Regions from separate parts of the Luteimonas sp. AC640a genome, predicted to be linked through region 1. Evidence: riboswitches for the same ligand, from Rfam matches in the RefSeq annotation. Region 1 holds a riboswitch; the other holds the start of a gene.
The links. A riboswitch is a leader RNA that binds a small molecule or an ion and turns the genes downstream of it on or off. The one in region 1 is predicted to bind cobalamin.
Positions count from the first base shown of each region.

Region 1 (3,305 bases):
GAGGTCAACGCATAGTCGGTGTCGCTCTCGACGTTGTCGGACATCCAATCGAAGCCGAGCGAGAAGCGCTGGGTCGGCGCCAGACCGAAATCGGCCTGCACCGATGCGGTGTCGCGACGGGTGTCGATCTGGCCGACATCGACGCGCGTACCCGCATCGATGTCGCGGAAGTAGGTCGTGGACTCGTCGTCGTTGCGGCCGGCCTGCGCGGTCAGCGTGACGACGTCAGAGGGTGCGTAGGTGAGCTTGCCACCGGCGACCTGCTGGACGTTGTCGGCCTCGTTGCCGCCGAACACGCTGCCGTCGTACTCGTTGAACGCTTCGGCGCGCAGGGCGTTGGCTTCGAACGTCAGGCCTTCCGCAAGTTCCACGCCGCCACGCAGGTTGAGCGAACGGTTGCGGTAGCCGTCACGGTCGGGCTCGTCGACGAAGCAGCCCTGGAACAGCGTGCCCGAACCGCGGCAGCTGTCGATGCCGTCGGTGCGCTGGAACGCCGCGTCGACGCCGAACCAGCCACGGCCCGCGCGGCCACCGATGCCGGCGCTGGCTTCGCGCAGGTTGTGGCTGCCGACGCCGATGCGTGCGTGCGGGCGGATCGCGCCGGTGTTGCGGCGGGTGAAGATCTGGATAACGCCGCCGATGGCTTCCGAGCCGTACAGGCTGGAGCGCGGACCGCGGACGATTTCGACGCGCTCGATCTGGTCGACCGGAATGTCCTGGAACGCGGCGAGACCCGCGGTCGCCGAGCCGATGCGCACGCCGTCGACCAGCACCAACACGTGGTCGGATTCGCTGCCGCGCATGAAGATCGAGGTCAGCTTGCCGGGACCGCCGGAGTTGCCGATCTGGATGCCGGCGCGGCCGCGCAGCAGTTCGGGCAGGTCGCGCGCCTGGGTGCGTTCGATCTCGGCGCGGTCGATGACCTGGGCCGGCACGATGGTGTCGCCGAGCGTGCTCTCGCTGCGGTTGGCGGTGACGAGCACGGTGTCGAGATCGCGCGCGTCGGCGGCGGTCGCGGCAGCGGCGAATGGCGAAGCGAGCGCGGCGACGATCGCCACGGTCAGGGTACGGAACGGCATTGCAGTCTCCTTGTCGCGTGCGCCCACGCACGCGGATGTGGTCTGGAGATTGCGAGGACGGACACGGCCGCCGTCCGGGCGCGCGAAAAGCCGCCCGGAACGCCGCCGCAATGCCCGCCGCATCGCAATCGAAGAAGACTTCGTGGCCGGTCTCCGGACTCGCGCGTGGGAGGACTCCCGGGCGTCGCGCCTTCCCGTGCGGAGCACAGTGGCGGATGCGATGCCTTGAACACGCTTACCGTTGCGGGGGCAGTGCCGGGCTGGCGCATACGCGCGTCACCGGCTTCCCGTTTCAACCCGGACGGCAGTACGCCGGCGGGTCACCATGAAGCTGGCGCGGATTGTACGTGAGCGCGGGGCCGCGGGCGCGGACAGGGCGCGCCGGTGTGGCAGTCAGTCGTCTCGGCGGTCGAACAGGCTGTCCAGCGGAGACTCGGACTCGAACGTTTCACTGACGGTCGTCGTAACCGGTCCGGCGGCCTGGCGCGCGCGCGGATCGGGAAGCAGGGCGGTCGCAGCCTCGGCGGCTTCGACCAGTTGCACGCGACGCGCTTCGGGCACGTCCTGCCAATGGCAGTCGAGCAACGCGCCTTCCAGCGAATACAGCAGATTGAGGCTGGGCTTGAAGCCGGCGCGGCGCACTTTGACGAACGCATCCACCGCGCCGGCCGCTTGCAGATCCTCGCGCGTGCGCAGGCCGACCTGACGCAGCCAGGCCGCGGACTTGGGCCCGATGTTGCGCAGCTTCAGCGGCGTCGGTGCGGTCATTGCAGTGATTCGAGATAGAGGGCGGCGAGGGACTCGATGCCTGTCTGGTCTTCAACGTCGAAACGCGCCGGCACCGGACTGTCGATGTCGAACACGCCGATCAGGCGCTCGCCGATGTGCAGCGGCACGACGATTTCCGAACGCGAAGCGCTGTCGCAAGCGATATGCCCGGGGAACGCATGCACGTCGTCGATGCGCTGCGTCGTGCGCGTGCGCGCCGCGGCGCCGCAGACGCCCTTGTCGAGCGGAATGCGCACGCAGGCCGGCAGACCCTGGAACGGGCCGACCACGAGTTCGGTGCCATCGAAGAGATAGAAGCCGACCCAGTTGAGATCCGGCAGCGCGTGATAGACCAGCGCCGAGAGGTTCGCCGCATTGGCGATCGCATCGCGTTCGCCGTGCAGCAGTGCCCGTGCCTGTGCCGCCAGCGCGGCATACTGTTCGGCCTTGGAGCCGGTCAGGGGAGATGAAGTGAACATGCCGCGGAGTGTAGCAGCGGCCCCGCAGGGGCCTGGCGGACTGGACGCGTTGCCGCGTGATGCGGACGGATTCCGCTTGCGCGGTACGCAGGCCTCACAGCCTGGAATGCAGAGGCGCACGGCGCCGGAATCCGCATGAGCGCGCGCAGTTTTCTGGTCACCGGTACGGACACCGGCATCGGCAAGACCTATTCGAGCGTGGCCCTGCTGCATGCGTTGCGCGCGAACGGGCTGCGCGCGGTCGGCATGAAGCCGATCGCCAGCGGATGCGACTGGATCGACGGGCGCTGGCGCAACGAAGATGCGCTCGCCTTGCAGGCCGCCAGTGATCCCCGGCCGGCCTACGCCGACATCAATCCGGTCGCGTTGCCGGAACCGACGGCGCCGACATTGGCGGCGATCGCGGCGGGTGTGACGGTCGACATCGCGGCGCTATATGCGGCGCACGCACGCCTGGCATCGCATGCGGACGTGGTGCTGGTCGAAGGCGCCGGTGGCTGGGACGCGCCGCTGGCCGAAGGACTCGAACACCGGGATCTCGCGCGGCAACTCGGCGGCACCGTCGTACTGGTCGTCGGCTTGAAGCTCGGCTGCCTGAGTCATGCGCGACTGACCGCGCGCGCGATCGAAGCGGACGGCTGCCGGCTGGTCGGGTGGATCGGCAACCGCATCGATCCGGACTTCGCGCGGGCGGACGATTACGTCGGTCTGCTGACGGACGCCATGCCGGCGCCGTGCCTGGGTGTTCTGCCGTTCGTTGCGAACGGGAGCGATCTGCCTGCGACGTTGTCGCTCGATCCGGCGTGGATCGCGACGCTGTAGCGCATCGCGTCAGGGCATCCGCCAGGCCCAAAAAAGGCGCGACCGAAGTCGCGCCTTTTCCATTTCACCTGTTGGCGAGACTCAACGCCCCTGCGGCGCCGGCGTCAGATCGTCGTCGTCGCGACGTTCCGCCTTCTGTGCTTCGGTCGCTTCACGA
Region 1 is NZ_CEEDOV010000007.1:806,876-810,180, reverse strand. Features, by position in the region: gene btuB (TonB-dependent vitamin B12 receptor) at 1-1,079, opposite strand, end outside; cobalamin riboswitch at 1,207-1,422, opposite strand; partial or broken gene ACZ9YD_RS07905 (TfoX/Sxy family protein) at 1,539-1,847, opposite strand; gene ACZ9YD_RS07900 (GAF domain-containing protein) at 1,844-2,326, opposite strand; gene bioD (dethiobiotin synthase) at 2,462-3,148, shown strand; gene ACZ9YD_RS07890 (efflux RND transporter permease subunit) at 3,230-3,305, opposite strand, start outside.

Region 2 (3,305 bases), on a different contig from region 1:
ATGTCGATCGCCTTGACGGTCTTGCGCGAGATGCGCTCGTCCGCCACGACTTCTTCGTACTTGCGGCGGAAGCTGCCGTTCGGGTCGCCCTTCTTCTCGTCGAAGAAATCCTGCAGGTAGAAGCCCTTGATCTTGTGGACCTCGTGCGGGTCGAACAGGTACCAGTCGCCCCGGCGGTCGACGGCTTCCATGAAGATGTCGGGGATGCAGATCGAGGTGAACACGTCGTGCGCGCGCAGGCGCTGGTCGCCGTTGTTGAGGCGCAGGTCGAGGAAGTTCTCGATGTCGCGGTGCCAGATGTCGAGATAGACCGCGACCGCGCCCTTGCGCTGGCCCAGCTGATCCACCGACACGGCGGTGTTGTTGAGCTGCTTGATCCACGGCACCACGCCGCCGGAGGAATTGGGCACGCCGCGGATGGCCGAGCCGCTGGAACGCACGTAACCCATGTACGCGCCCACGCCGCCGCCGCCCTTGGAGACGCGGGCGATGTCGGTGTTGGAGTCGTAGATGCCCTGCAGCGAATCGTCGACGGTGTCGATGAAGCACGACGACAGCTGGCCGCCGACCTTGCCGGCGTTCTGCAGCGTCGGGGTGGCGACGGTCATGTACAGGTTCGACAGCGCCCAGTAGGCCTCGCCGACGAGCTGCATGCGGCGCTCGCGGCCGCCCCTGGTCTCGTTCTGCATCAGGTACAGGGCGATGGTCAGCCAGCGCTCCTGCGGCAGCTCGAACACGGCGCGCGAGGTGTCGGTGGCGAGGTAGCGCGTGGCCAGCAGGTACAGGCCGTTGTAGGCGAACAGCTTGTCGCGCTCGGGCTCGATCATGCGGCCGGCTTCCTGCAGCTCTTCCTTGGAATAGGCGCGCAGGATGTCGTTGGAATAGATGGTGCGGTCGGCCAGCGATTCCTGCAGGCCGACGTAGGAGCCGTACTTCTGCTCGGCGTCGTAGAAGCGGTTGCGGCTGGCGCGCTTGTACAGGCGGTGCAGGTACAGGCGGGCGGCGAAGAATTCCCACTCCGGCGCGGTGACATCGACGCGGGCTTCGGCCTCGCGGATCAGATGGTCGGTGAGGTCGTCGGCGTTGACGGCTTCCTTGCGCTCGACGAAGCCGAACACGCTGCGCTTGTAGTCGACGATGTCGAGCTGCGGGAACTCGGCATGGGTGCGATCGATGCTGCGCTCCAGGCGCGCACGGTCGTACGGAATCCGGCGGTTGCCGGCTTCCTTGGTGATCCAGTTGGAGACGCCGGCATCGGCGTTGAAGACATCTGCAATTGCGGTGTTCATAACGGCACTCGGGGGTGGCGGCACCACGTCGTCGGGTTCGACGGCGGGCGGCGCAACGGGCATGGGGGATGGGGCGGGCGCGGTATCGGTGATCGGTGTGGCGTCTGCGGCGGCGGCCGGGGTCTCGGTCGCGAGGGTCTCGTGGCTGGTCATGCGTCCTCTCTATCTCTAGTGCATTCGCGCACACGACCGTCCCGCCCACGTCGGGTTCGGCGGCATTGGAGGGGGCCCAGGGTGATGGGGCGGCGTCGCAGGGATCGCGATCGGGCGCACAGCGCCATCGCCCCCACTCCGCAACCCGCCCCCCACGGGACGTCCGCAGCCGGCACCGCGCGTTGTGCTCCACGCGGCTGTCGGCAGGTCTTCGGACTCATGGGCACGAAGGCAGCGCCTTCTCCTCCCCCACCGCTTCCCGGATCGCTCCAGTGCATTGGCGGGTTTGTTCCCAATTACCGCTGCGGGGCAGTGCCGGAGTGGCGCAAGGCGTCACCGGCTTCCCGTTTTAATCCACATTCCCTTGTGGGTCTGCGGAACCGACCGACCCAAGATAGTGGGGTGCGTGTGCAGCGTCAACGCTAAATGTAGTGAACGGGCGGCAGGCCGCGTCGTGACGGGAATTGCCGTTCGTCAAGCCCCATGAGTGGGCCGGTGGATGCAGATCGGGGCGCGAAGGGCAAGTCCTTTGGGGTGGTTTTTCTGGATCCTTCTCGTCTGGGGGCGGCGCCGCGAGCGCCTGCCTCCGCGGCTTTCAACAGCCGAACGGCTGCTCTGGCGAGAGGATGCGGGCGCTCTTGGACGCCCTGTAGGGATCCGGCCATCACCTTTAAACGCGGAGGGCTCTGTCCTCAACCCTCCGGCCGAGAAGCGCGCTTCGAGCCCTCCCTCGCGCGGGGCATTGGGCCCTTTACGGGGCGAGGGGTGGTAGGGGCGAAGTGTCTGGTCGTGGTTCGGCTGGCGATCCAGAAAGCTTTGGATCCTTGAGCTCGATGTCCGTACGGCCTGACCGTTTGCCCCCACCCAACCCTCCCCCGTACACGGGGGAGGGCTCTGTCCCCAGCCCTCTGGCCGAAGCGGGCTTCAGGCACCCCCCTCGCGCGGGGGAAGGCTTTGTTCCCAGCCCTCTGAGCGAAGCGCGCTTCAAGCCCTCCCCCGCGCGCGGGGGAGGGTTGGGTGGGGGCGAAGGATCCAGGCGTGGTCCGGCTGGCGATCCCAGAGCTTTGGATCTTTGAGCTTGATGTCCGCACGGCCGGGCCGTTTGCCCCCATCCAATCCTCGACCCGTAAAGGACCCAATGCCCCGGACACGGGGGACGGCTTTGTCTCCGGCCCCTGGTAGACGCCTCACGCGGGGTCGAGTCCGCCTCCACTGTCAAAACCCCCAACCCCGCCACACACCCTGCACAATTTCCGGCGCAATCTGCGCCAACGCGCGGCCAGCCCGGCCGGCCTATCCGGAGGTGTCTCATGTCCAGCATCCGCCGCAGCGCACTGGCCGCTGCCACGCTTTCGCTGTCGTCCCTGTTCGCGCCGGCGCTGGTCGCCGCGCAGGACCCCGCGCCCGGGCTCGGCGATCTGCAGGGCCTCGACGACCGCGCCGCTTCGCGCACGCTGGGCGCGCGTGGGTATGTGCGGCAGTCGGGCTCGGGCGATTACGGCAGCTGGTGGAATGCGCGCGACCGGCGTTGCGTCATGGTGCGCAGCGACCGCGGCCGTGTGCTCTCGGTGGTGACCACGCCGGCGCCCGATTGCGGGCAGCAGGACGGCGGTGGACGCGAGGGCATGAGCGATGGCGCCAAGGCCGCTGTCGCGGCGGCCGCGATCCTCGGCATCGCCGCACTCGCGCACAACGCGCATCACCACGACGACGGCGACCACGACGACGATCCGCGCCACGAGGCCGATTACGAACGCGGCTACCGCGACGCGCTGCACGGCTACCGCGCCGACTCGGACCGTGGCGGCTACAGCGACGGTTACGGCGCCGGCATGCGCGAGCGCTCGGCGCAGGTGCCGTGGC
Region 2 is NZ_CEEDOV010000010.1:511,041-514,345, reverse strand. Features, by position in the region: gene ACZ9YD_RS11350 (ribonucleoside-diphosphate reductase subunit alpha) at 1-1,442, opposite strand, end outside; cobalamin riboswitch at 1,628-1,842, opposite strand; gene ACZ9YD_RS11345 (hypothetical protein) at 2,753-3,305, shown strand, end outside.
Region 2: another riboswitch for cobalamin. It lies ahead of ACZ9YD_RS11350 (ribonucleoside-diphosphate reductase subunit alpha); the one in region 1 lies ahead of btuB (TonB-dependent vitamin B12 receptor).